Regions from separate parts of the Paenibacillus ihbetae genome, predicted to be linked through region 3. Evidence: riboswitches for the same ligand, from Rfam matches in the RefSeq annotation. Region 3 holds a riboswitch; each other region holds the start of a gene.
What was found. Region 3 has a riboswitch for cyclic di-AMP ahead of BBD41_RS14225 (resuscitation-promoting factor). Riboswitches for the same ligand answer to the same signal wherever they lie in the genome.
Positions count from the first base shown of each region.

Region 1: it holds a riboswitch for cyclic di-AMP, as region 3 does, so the genes downstream of both, BBD41_RS17910 (adenine nucleotide alpha hydrolase family protein) here and BBD41_RS14225 (resuscitation-promoting factor) in region 3, are expected to answer to the same signal.
Region 2: it holds a riboswitch for cyclic di-AMP, as region 3 does, so the genes downstream of both, BBD41_RS26270 (C40 family peptidase) here and BBD41_RS14225 (resuscitation-promoting factor) in region 3, are expected to answer to the same signal.

Region 1 is NZ_CP016809.1:4,039,606-4,043,854, reverse strand. It holds gene BBD41_RS17920 (DUF421 domain-containing protein) at 1-515, opposite strand, end outside; gene BBD41_RS17915 (cation:proton antiporter) at 711-1,943, shown strand; cyclic di-AMP (ydaO/yuaA leader) riboswitch at 2,116-2,268, shown strand; gene BBD41_RS17910 (adenine nucleotide alpha hydrolase family protein) at 2,400-3,089, shown strand; gene BBD41_RS17905 (TrkH family potassium uptake protein) at 3,079-4,249, shown strand, end outside.
Region 2 is NZ_CP016809.1:5,840,964-5,845,212, forward strand. It holds gene BBD41_RS26265 (pectinesterase family protein) at 1-1,872, shown strand, start outside; cyclic di-AMP (ydaO/yuaA leader) riboswitch at 2,126-2,259, shown strand; gene BBD41_RS26270 (C40 family peptidase) at 2,263-2,739, shown strand; gene BBD41_RS26275 (stalk domain-containing protein) at 3,082-4,249, opposite strand, start outside.
Region 3 is NZ_CP016809.1:3,182,220-3,186,468, forward strand. It holds gene rsmA (16S rRNA (adenine(1518)-N(6)/adenine(1519)-N(6))-dimethyltransferase RsmA) at 1-110, opposite strand, end outside; gene rnmV (ribonuclease M5) at 112-660, opposite strand; gene BBD41_RS14225 (resuscitation-promoting factor) at 888-2,078, opposite strand; cyclic di-AMP (ydaO/yuaA leader) riboswitch at 2,355-2,568, opposite strand; gene BBD41_RS14230 (TatD family hydrolase) at 2,781-3,548, opposite strand; gene BBD41_RS14235 (HD domain-containing protein) at 3,709-4,249, opposite strand, start outside.

The sequences.
Region 1 (4,249 bases), 860 kb from region 3:
CCGTTAAAATATTGAGAGAGCAGATCTTCCAGCTGGGACAGCGTTACCGGCTTTGCGGAGTCCTGCAGTTCATAACCAAGCAGCCCGTTGGGCTCGATCGTAGCCGTTTTCACATCATTTCGTTTGGATATCCCCTGCTGCCGCAATTTCATCTCAAGCGCATCTACGGTTAACCTCAGCTTTTTCATATTCTGCAATTGAAGCTGCCCATTCTCTATAACGATAACGGCTGGTCCCTTTATCCACTTCTCAAACCGGCTCCAACGCACTTGCATAAATTCGACAAGGATGAGAACCAGAATAAAGACCAGAGCCGCTGTAAGGGTCAGAACTAAGTTTTCATCAGCGATCGGTTGAACAATAATCGTTCCGATCGAAATCATCGTAATGGTTGTGGGTACGGTCATTTGAGAGATTGATTTTCGGCCGGAGATGCGGAGCACCAGCATTCCAAAAATAATTAAAGCAAGGGACTTCCATACCTCATTCCACAGATCATTCCATAGCTCATTCATACGCTCATCTCCTCAATCGATCAATGGTTCCCCTATGTTTTGAACAACGAATAAACATCTTATGCATTCCCTTCCTCATTTCGATGGATAATATCTAGCTAAGGACCGGTCTCCCCATTATTTTGGTTTGGCGAATCGTCCGGATTCGGGTACAATCAATTACTGGAACAAATATCCTGAGGCGAGGGGTGTTCTATGCATCATTTCAATGAGGTCTTCGTTCAATTGTTAATTTTACTTGCGATATCGATGGGGGTTATCGCATTTGCCAAAAAAGTAAACCAACCCTATTCGATTGCACTCGTCGTAGTAGGTTTGCTGCTTGGATTGCTGCATATTCCCGTGCTGGACGAAGCCGAAACCTTTATTACGCAATCAAATGTATTCCAGGCGATCATCATCTCCTTGTTTCTGCCTATCCTTCTTGGAGACGCCACATTAAAGCTTCCTTTCTCACACTTACGGGAACAGAGCAAGCCAGTGGCTGCCCTGGCGATCGGCGGCACCTTCTTGTCTTTCCTTATTATCGCTCTGGCGATGTATGGCATCATGGGACTGCCTTTACCTGTTGCTTTTACCTTTGCAGCGCTTATGAGCGCAACGGACCCGATTAGCGTGATCTCCATCTTCAAATCCCTTGGCGTTTCCAAGAAAATGGTGACCATTATCGAAGGGGAATCGCTTTTTAATGACGGCATCGCCGTCGTGTTATTTCAAATTTCATCGGTATACTTGCTTTCATATATAGAGATGGGCTGGGCAGGCATAGGCAGCGGCATTTGGCTCTTTCTTCAATTTAGCTTGGGCGGGATTGCGATTGGAGCCATCCTCGGCTTTCTGTTCTCGCAGCTCATTCGTTTTTATGACGATTATCCGCTGGAGATTGCCTTTTCGATGCTGCTGTTTTTCGGAAGCTACTTTATTGCCGAGCACTTTCATGTCTCGGGTGTTATCGCCGTCGTCGTAAGCGGCTTGATCTTCGGCAGCTACGGCAGCCGGATCGGAATGTCCGAAACCACGAAGATGAATATCAACTCGTTCTGGGATGTCATTACCCTGGTTGCCAATTCATTGATATTCCTTATGATCGGCCTTGAAATCAAGCATATTGATTTCACGGATAAATGGGCGCTGATTATCACCTCCATCCTTATCGTGCTGATTGGAAGAACGGTCGCTGTTTATACCAGCTTGAGCTTCCTGCGGAATTTTCCGTCATCCTGGAAAGCTCTCCTGAATTGGGGCGGCTTAAAAGGGAGCTTATCGATTGCACTTGCGCTAAGCCTGCCCGCCTCCTTCAAAGGGCGCGACGATATCCTCGTCCTTACATTCAGCGTCGTCCTGTTTTCGCTTCTTGCACAGGGGCTGACGATAAAACCGTTGGTTAGCAAGCTTAAGCTGTCGAATCCCGTCAAGGAGACCGAATAACTAATTAGAGCAAGATCGAATAATTATTGAAAAGTCCGAAACCTCGCGAGGGAAATCGCGTAAATACCTAAGTATAGATTAAGCTGCATCGTTTCAATAACGTCACATGAGACTTCGGGATCAAGGTTTACATTTAGATTTACCTAGCTTAGTATATACTTCGATAATCTTATATTATTGATCGCTTAATCCCCACCACTTGGGGAGCGGGGGAACCAGAGAAGCCGCTAACGGCTTCAGGGGTGAATTCTTTCCAAGGCGGAAAGAACGGGGACTCTCAGACCCGAATCCGACAGCTAACCTCGTCAGCGTCTCGAGAGATAACGCCCGTGCAACTTTGACTTGTTTATTCGGAACACAGTCCAAAGCCTGGAAGCAGATTGTCTCTGCTACCGGGCTTTTTTCCTTGGGTCCGGAAGACTCAAGCCGCTTGATTAGAAAGGAGCAGATGCATTCATGATACATCACGAGAAAATTATGGTGTGTGTTTATTATGGTCCAAACGGCGAACGACTGATTCGGAGAGGCGGCGAGCTTGCCAGACTTCTGCAATGTCCCCTCTATGTTATGAGCGTCATCCCCATGGCTGCGGATGAACTCGATCTCGAACAAGAGAAGTTTATGGCCCTTTGGCAAACGATCTGTGACGAATATGGCGCTACGTTTATCACCAAGCCTAATCATAACCGTCAAAAAGCTTCGGATATTATCGCCGAAACCTCCAAGCAGTATCAGATAACGCAGCTGATCATCGGACAATCCGGCCAAACACGGTGGCAGGAAATTACACAGGGTTCATTCGTCAATGAGCTGCTTAATCGAATCGGCGAGACGGATTTGCACATCGTTGCTGTACAGCGAATGGATCAACACATCGTGGAGACTCACGAGCGTGGAATTCCGGTTACGGTTGTCAGCAAAAATGGCCAATATCTGATCCGTAAAGGTGAAGACGACGGGGAAGTTGTCGCTGAGGGGCTGTTCTTCAAGGAACTGAACACGGATTTCGAAACCGGCTTGTTACGTATAAAAACGGATCGGGGATTTAACTATTTAAAGATAAGTCAGGGGAAAGTCGTAGACGCTTCGTTTTTCTTAAGTCAAGCATCGCCCCCCCTTGGCCTGGAGAAGGATTATGGGCAGTAACCCAACGAACCATCAATCCATCCCCAGCAGATTCGAAATGTTCATCAACAAGCAAAAAAACAATATGAGCCCCCCTCAGCTCATCCTGATCGTATTTACCATCTTAATCTTAATCGGCACCTTGCTCCTTGCGCTTCCTCAGTCTTCTACTAGCGGTACATCCGTAGGGTTGCTGAATGCATTATTTACAGCCACATCCGCAATCTGCGTGAATGGCCTAGTTGTCGTGGATACTGGGAGCGTCTATTCGACTTTAGGTCAAGTCATCATTATGATTCTGATTCAAGTCGGGGGATTGGGCTTTATGACCTTTGGTGTCATGGTAGCCATCGTCTTGGGGAAAAGAATCGGGTTAAAGCAGCGCCTCTTGATCCAGCAAACGACCCACTCCACATCGGCACAGGGACTGGTCAAACTATCCCTGTATATGGTGCTGATCTCATTTGCTTTTGAAACGCTCGGAACAATTCTCCTTGCCATTCGGTGGCATGAGCTCGGCTGGGGACAAGCGCTCTATTATGGGCTTTTTCATTCCGTCTCTGCCTTTAACAACGCCGGTTTTGCCCTGTGGTCAGACAGCCTCTCCTCCTTCGTCGGCGATCCTGTCGTCAACATAACGATTGTTATGCTCTTTGTTATTGGCGGACTCGGGTACATAGTCGTCGTCGATCTCTTCCGCAAGCGCTCCTGGAGGAAGCTGTCCCTTCACTCCAAGATTGTCATTCTTGGAACGGGTATCCTGTTCGTGTTCGGGTTTGCAGCCATTCTCATACTGGAAAGCTGGAATCCGGCTACGTTCGGGAATTTGAACGGAGGCGAGCGGGTGCTCGCAGCATTCTTCCAGGGCATGACTCCAAGAAGCTCCGGGTTTAACACAATTGACATCAGCAGCATGCTGGCGGCTTCCCAGTTTATTATCATCATTCTGATGTTTATCGGAGCAGCCTCAGGCGGAACGGGAGGAGGCATCAAGATCAACACGCTTGTGGTACTCATACTGGCAACCATCCAAACCTTCCGTGGCGGTGGTCAGGTCCATGCCTTCCAGCGCAAAATTGCGATTGAAACGGTTTTGCGGGCACTAGCAGTGGTCATGAGTTCGTTGGTAGCCGTACTTGTGGTTGCCCTCCTGCTCACGGTATCCGAAGGAATGCTGGAGG
Region 2 (4,249 bases), 2.7 Mb from region 3:
CTCTCCTGGTCAGCCGTAGAAGGTGCGGCTTCTTACCAAGTTACAAGGTCGGAATCCAGAAACGAAGAAGGTAAGGTCATCGCGTCTGATTTGCGGCAGCCCGGTTTGATCGATACGGATGTCGTTACAGGTAAAACCTATTATTATTCGGTCAGGTCGGTAAACGGGAACGGACCGGGAGTCGGAAGCTATCCTCAAGGCGCAACGCCTGCTTCGATCATCATCGTGGCCAAGGACGGTACAGGTATGTTTACGAGCGTTCAAGCCGCGATAGACTCCATCCCGGATGGCAATACGGACCGAGCGATAATCTATATCCGTAACGGGATCTATGAGGAGCAGGTTACCGTTCCCAAAACGAAGCATGCCGTGAGCTTGATCGGCGAGAGCAAGGAAGAGACGGTCATCACCTATACCGGGATAACGGGCACCGGATTCAATGAGCGTGCCACTGCAATCGAATCCGATGATTTTACCGCCGAGAACATCACGTTTGCGAATGGAGCGGGTGCCCAAGGCCCGGCGGCGGCAATCGATCTGCGGGGCGATCGGGCCTATTTCAACAATGTACGAATGCTCGGATATCAGGACACGTTCTTTGTGAACAATGCCGGGAAACGGGTGTACGTGAAGAACAGCTATATTGAAGGAGCGGTTGATTTTATTTACGGACCAGGAATCGGCGTGTTTGACCAGAGCGTCATTCACAATGTCCGTTCAGGGGGATATATTACAGCCGCCAGCACCCCGGAAAATCAATCTTACGGATATTTGTTCATCAACAGCAAAATTACGGGAGCGGGCGGAATCTTCGATGTTTATCTTGGGCGTCCATGGCGACCGTTTGCCCATGTGCTGTTCATGAACTCGGAAATGGAAGGAATCGTGCACGATAAAGGCTGGCATAACTGGGGAAGGCCGGATAACGAGAAAACCGCCAAATACTACGAATATAACAATACCGGACCTGGCGCGGCAGCCGAGGCCCGCGCGAATTGGTCGAAGCAGCTCACGCCGGACGAAGCCAATCTGTACACGGTTCCCATGATGATGAAAGGATCGGATGGCTGGGATCCGACCATGATGCCGGTTCTTCCCGAGCCTTACGGGGAAGATGACGATACGCCGCCGCACACGGCTTCCAAATTAACGCCGGAACAACCTAACGGCCTGAACGGCTGGTACACGGTGCCAGTTACCGTTGAATTGAGCGTGCAAGACGACGGTTCGACCGTTACCGAAACCGTCTACAGCTTTGACGGCGTTACCTGGACTCACTACTCGGGGCCGATCGTTCTGGACCAGGAAGCGGCATCGGCTGCGCTATATTACCGCTCTGTCAACGCTGCAGGTCTTGAAGAAAGCATCCAATCCGTTCCATTGGCCATTGATCTGTCCCCGCCGGACATTCGGGTAGAGCCACCGGCAAAAGAGGGAGGATGGAATGTCTCCAGCGATTGGACGCCGGTCATCCATATGACCGACTCCGTTTCCGGCATTGATGGAAGCCGGACGGTCATTAAGCTGGACGGCCAACCCGTCCCACCCGGTGAAGCTATCCCGCTGTATCAGCTTCCGCTCGGTGATCATGTCTTGACCGTGGAAGGAGCAGATCTAGCGGGCAATACGGCAGCAGCCGAGATTGAATTTCAGACGGTGACGAGCCCCGGCGATATGATCGCCCTGATCGAGCGGTTCCTGAGCAGCGGGGATATCCGGAACGCAGGGATCGCGAACAGTTTGACGAAGAAGCTGGAGAAGGGGAATCTGGGCAGCTTTGAGAATGAAGTCGGGGCGCAGCGAGGCAAGCATCTGTCAGAAATGGCGGCAGACGTCCTGCTGCGGCATGCCGAGTCGATAAACCACATGTGATTTCATACAGCTTGCATTTGCTAGTACAGAAGCCGGCGCCTTAGCTGCCGGCTTCTTATATGAAGAATTTCGCCGCACGAGAAAACGGAAACAATTTTAACATAAATGTCATGACTATGTGACCTTTCATATAGTAAAAACACTGTTGAAACTCTTTCGATTCGACGGCGATATCTAAAAAACGATAGATTTATCGGATATTATTGACAGTTTGCTAGCTTGTATACTATATTAAGAAAGGGTTACAAAATGTTAATGAATTTTGCCGAATTTCGCTAAAGAAAACGGGGGAACCGTCCTGGGTGAATTATTCTTGTAGTAGAGGGAATATAGGTGACCTTCAGCCGAACCCTTAGCTAACTCCGTAGGCATCGAAGGAGAGAATATATTTTGAAGAAATTGGTCATTTCTTTGCTAGGATCCGCAATCATTTTTTCTTCCGGTGCCGTGACAGCGTTTGCCGATCAGCAGCCTAACTTTCAGCAGCAAGTGAAGCAGTTAGTAGGAACACCGTACAAGTGGGGCGGAACAACCACAAGCGGATTTGATTGCTCCGGATTTATTCTGTATATGTTCCGTAATTTTGATCTTGACCTTCCGCGCACTTCCCAAGGACAAGCCCAAGTAGGCGTGCATGTAGACCAGGAAGAGCTGCGTGTCGGTGATCTGGTATTCTTCAACACGAACGGCAAGGGAATTTCACATGCTGGCGTTTATATTGGAGACGGGCAGTTCGCACATGCTTCAAGCAGCAAGGGTGTTCGAATCAGCAAGCTTAGCGATTCTTACTATAAGCCTCGTTATGTTACCGCACGTCGGGTGCTAGGCCAAGAGGAATATGCGAAGCTGGTAGGAAGCGTTAGCTAGACCAGCTAATCCTTGATCATGATCCGACTCTCTGCACGATGCAAGTCTTGAAAGTCCTAGTAAAGGAATCCTATGGTCGATTTTTATTGATTGCACCGAATACATACATAAGTCTTGATGATGACCTCTGTTTACAACGGAGGTCATTTTTTTTGTGCCGGTCATGCGGAAGAGTGGCATCGGCTAATTCATAGCCTGTGTCGTTTCATTGGCTGTCAGAGATGCTCGGTTATCACGGAAGCATTGAACAAGCTGAACAGGCTGCAGGTCCATAGCGACCGGCAGCCTGTATGGTGAAGAGAGGAAGGATGGACTCATCCACGCTTCAACCTTTATTACGGATCACTCTTTGATCACCGCTTTGTTCATGGCGCCTTCGATATCATCACCGTAGACTCTGAATATACCGAGCCGCCACAATGCCGCACCTTTCAGCTGATAGCGCTTGGCCAGACCAAGCTTGTCGTCGATGGAGTTCTCCGTTTCGCTGCCCAGGCTGATACCAAGCAGCAGCTTGTCCTTGGGTGCCCCGGCATCCAAAGCAAGCTGAATGGCCTGCTGCACTTGCGTGTTCGGTTCCGGCTTTCGGTCTTTGTTGCCAACCGGGTGATACTGGTATGCCATGATAATCAGATCGTCGGCAATCGATGCAAGCGTTTTGTAATCATACCCTTTATAGGCGCTGTTTAACGGAGGTACGGCCAAGGACAGGGCAGCCCCTTTCGGCAAGGCAGCTCTAAGGTCCTTCACGTATTGGTTCAGCAGCTTCTGCTGGGAGGCGGCATCCAGCTTGAAGCCCAATCCTTCGAAATCAAGCACGACTCCGCCGAACCCATTGTCCGCAACGGCGGCGGTAATCCCGTCGATCGATTTCATCCGCAGCAAGGCGTCGCTCATCATTTTTGTCAGCTCGCCGTTACCGTCCAGTGCATATACCATCAGATAGGGCTTAATGCCCTGTTCTTCCGCATCGGCTACAAGTGACTGGGGCGTGATGTCTCCGGCGGCTTCCGGCATGCGGTATTCAACCCCTTGAAGGGTGAATTCGCCGTTACGGTCAATTCGGCTCCAGCCAAAGGCGACGGAATTCATCCATTGAATAATATCCCGCTCTTTGAAGGATTCAATGGCATAGAAGGCCCGCAGATGCATTTTGCTTTTCGGTGATTTGAGCGATACGGTGCGCGTTGCCTGATTCCACTTTACGGAAGCCCCGAATTGGCTGCTGAACGAGCTGAGCGGAATCAGCACGCGTCCCTCGCGCATGATGGGCGCTGCAGGCAGCTTGACGTTCTTCTTATTCACCACGGCGGTGGTGCTGCCGACTCTGAGCTGAACCTCGGTTGTGTTATCGGTGCCGTTCTTTACCGCCTGCACGGTTTGAGTCTTGCTGTTCCATTTGATATCGATGCCCAGTGCCTCGCCCACGGCCCGGAAAGGTACGTACGTTACGCCTTTCTCAATTCGCGGAGCCGCATCGAACGCAAGCGGAACATCATCCAACAGAACG
Region 3 (4,249 bases):
TTCTGGTCGATCAGAAAATTCTGCCCCAGGCTCTTCTTAAAGGAGAAGCCATGGCGGGCAATGATCTCCTTCGTACGTCTAGGTGTCGATATATCTTCCATCCGGTTCATCTCAGCTTTGGCCTCCCTCTTCCAGCTGCGCTAACGCCGCCAGAAACTCTTCACGCGATATTTGAAACATCGCCAAACGTTTATGGAACTGCTTGGAGTTGCAATACCCGATACCCAGTACATTCCCCATGAACATTCTCCGGGCTGCAGCGTCCGGATGAGCCGTCAGCCCCGCATCGATCAGATCCTCCAGGCTGATCTGGCTCTCCGCCCCCTCAAACGAGGTGTGGACGCGGTCCAGGGCATGCCGTATGGCCTCCGGCGATGCATTCTCGACTCCGATATCGCCCTTGCGCGTCGCATCCGCCTCCGGAATGAAGGCGTGCTTGCAGCCGGGGACATGACGGTCGATGATTTTGCGTATCCGCTCCCCTGCATGATCGGGGTCTGTCAGGATGATTACCCCCCTGCGCTCCTTTGCGAGGGCAATACGGCGCAGCGTATGCTTATTAATAGCAGAGCCGCCGGTCTCGATCGTGTCGGCATCCACCGCACGCTTGATCGCTACCGTATCGTCCCTGCCTTCAACCACAATCACTTCACGGATCATAACGTTCTCTCTTCCTTCCCAAAAGGACACATACATACATACATACATACAGCCAGTCCAACCGTTCTCAATGAACCGGCCCAGCCTTATCCATGCGGCGGTAGGCTCAAAATGACCGAAACGCCGCAAAACAAAAGAAGAGGAGTTTCTCCTCTTCTTCATTATGATCTATTATAAGCTAAATTCGTTAGCATTAGAATGGCAATGTCATTAGAAAATGGGATTCATTAGTTCACATCAGGCTTTACGGGACCGATCACATAAACGGTGCGGCCCGATTTCCGGCCAAAGTTCATGGCCGCTTTCAGCGAATCGTAATACACATCAATTTTATGTCCCTTAATCGCTCCGCCGGTATCCTCTGCGCGGCGGAAGCCGATGCCTTCGATATACACCCACCAGCCAATCGGAATGACGCTCGGATCAACCGCGATCGTACGACCCTCGGTTACCCGTGTTCCGGAAGCCGTACGGGTTCCGATTCCCTCCTGCTCGGCGGAATATGCAGTCATCGAAACATTGTTCAGCACTTTCTGGTATTTGAAATCAACACCCGCTCTGGAGATGACATTATTCTCCGTCGCTTTGGCGGTGGACACCTTTCTTGTGCCCGTAAGCTTCGCCGGGGCAGATTTCACATTCGGAGTCGCTGCCGCCTGAAGCACAACAGGTTTCTCAACCTTCTTCGTACCTACGGCGATAATTTTGTCCTTCGTCTTACGCTCAACCTCTTGCGAGACCTTTGTCTTGGATACCAGCTTGCCGTTATGGTACACCTTCTCGTAGTGATGTACGAGAACGCCCGGCTCACCACGCTGAATGACACGGTTATCGCCGCGCTCCAGCGACGGATCCGCGGTCTTGATGACGCGGAACTCGCGGTTCTCCTTCTCCGCTACGGTCTGCTTCGTAACCCGAACGACTTGAATGTTCATATCGCTGGTAAGCTTCGTGTCCTGTGACGGCTTTACTATATCTTCACCCTTGATCGTAATGCCAGCTTCTTTGAGTACACTATCGACCGTGTCCTGGGTCGTGAAAATGGTTTTGGTGGTGCCCCCTACTGTTACTTTAACTGGGATTGCACGGTCAATGATAATCCGGTCCCCATCCTGGATCGTCCCGTTTAAAGGCATCGAGACCTGATCCTGCGGATTCAGTGTGATCGCTTGCTCATCCAGCAATTCCTGAAGCAACGATCCTCTGGTTTCTACCGTGGTTACGCGGCCATCGACCACAATTTGAACTTGCTTGCCCGATTGATCATGGATAACCAGCGATACGAGTAGTGATACCGTAACAGCCCCCATGGCGCCGAGCATCATCAATTGACGCAAATTCTCATGCTTCCATCGCAATGCGTAAGACATGCTGGATGATTGTGATTCATGGGTTTCTTCAGGTTGAAAAATGCCCACTATTCCATCCTCCTTCATAGTCCCGCCGTCTTAGGTAACGCATGAATGCATTTGACGTGACTATAGCAGTTATTCTCGCAAGGCGTGCTGCTATCTATCTAACGCCCTGCGTCAATCCCCGTCTTCCCGTTCACCACTAGGAATCACCTCCTGTTTACCAACAGTATGACGAAACCTACTCCAATATTCAAAAATAAAAGAAGCCAGCGTGAAAGAGTACTAGAGGCTCTAACGTGGCTTCCTGATGATTGAAATCATGGAAATGGTATGCACGAGAATTCCCCTCTTACTTCGCTTACGGAGTTAGCTGTCGGGTTCGGACGTAAGAGAGACGCCCTAGCTCCGGTCGCCCGCTCATGGCGAGGACCTTCACATTCACCCCAAAGACCCGATAAAGAAATCATATACGGCTCATGCACGACAGTTTACGATGCACGGCAGTATCGGTTCCCCCGTTCCCCAGACTTCGGAGATTAAGCGAGACGGTTCATGAAATATGATCGCTGAAGTTTACAGCTTTGCAAACTTGCAGCTTCTTATCACTGAAAAGATGATATCCTGTTTCCATGCAGGTTGTAAAGGAACAATCAAGCACATTTTTTGATGTAAAAGGTTAAAAAATTGTAAAACAATCGTCTTTTCAGGTTAAAAAACTTTAATTAATCGCAATTCCTCACTTTTTCATCGCTTTTGCTCTCGTTTTCACGAAATACCAAATCGTTCCAGCGCGTTTCTCGTGGTAATTTGGACCAGTTCATCGAAGGACATGCCCCGAATTTCGGCTGCCGTCTCGGCCACCAATTTCACATAAGCGGACTCGTTTCGCTTCCCTCGGAAGGGGTGCGGAGTCAGGTAAGGCGAGTCCGTTTCAATGAGAAGGCGATCTAGCGGAACCTTGGCCAGAACCTCCTTCGGCTGCTTGGCATTTTTGAACGTGATCGGTCCGCCGAACGAAATATGAAAGCCCATATCCAGGCACAGCTTAGCCGTTTCCCAGCTGCCCGAGAACGAATGCATCACGCCGCCAACCTCATGAGCCTTCTCTTCCTTCAAAATCTTCACGATATCCTCATGCGCATCGCGATTATGAATCACAATCGGCATTCGGAGCTCCCGGGCCAGACCGATTTGGCTGCGCAGCACCCGGTGCTGCACCTCCTTCGGGGATGTATCCCAGTGATAATCGAGGCCGATCTCCCCGATCGCAACAACTTTCTCATGGCTGCAGAGCGAAGCGATCCATTCCAGGTCGCCCTCCTCCATCGTGATCGCATCCACGGGATGCCAGCCTACCGCCGCATATATAAAATCATACGTCTCCGCCAGCTTCATCGTGGTCGGAATCGTTTCGCGATTAAAACCGATATTGATCATCCGGCTGACGCCGGCTTCAAGCGCCCGGGCAATCGTCTCCTCCCGGTCCTCGTCGAATTGGGGAGCATCCAGATGGGTATGCGTGTCGAACAGCATGTTCTCTCCCTCTCCTTTCTTGTCGATCCTTGATCGTATCTTTCCTGCACAAAACCTTTAGCATTCCGTTCGATGGTTGTCCAATATCATTGCTCTGATGGCGGCAACCTTAAGACGGATTTATCTTTATCCTGATCCAAGTACCCTAAAATAAGGGGACTCATCCCTGACGGCGGAATAAATCAGCAATTTCGGCCGGCATCCGGTCAAGCAGCGGCTCCACTCTCTCCTCCGGGTAATACAGATAATTCCGGCCCTTATGGATCCCGCTAATGGAGCGCACGATATCGGACACCTCGGAGATTTCCCGAAGCTGGTCATGCCGGTCCAACAGCAGAATTTGCTTCTCGTTCAGCGGCATGCCCGAATGAAACTTATCATAAGGAAGATCGGTCGGAAAATCAATCTCCAGATCATATGCGGGATCAAGACCCGCATCCCGAAATGCCTGGCGGACGGCGTCGATTGTCTCCGGATTGCCGGTGTCGATTTCTATATATTTATAGAGCTTCCGATGGATAAATCGGCCGCATATTTCGCTAAGGAGCGGATCGCTCTCGGACGTCCATTGCAGGAATGCCGTCTGAATGAGCGCCTCATCCAGACGCAGATACTCCTGTACGGTCAAGCTGCCTTCGAACAGAGCCGGCAGCGGTTCGATCATGAACCGGAACGCATAGCCTGCTTCATAGAGCTCCTTC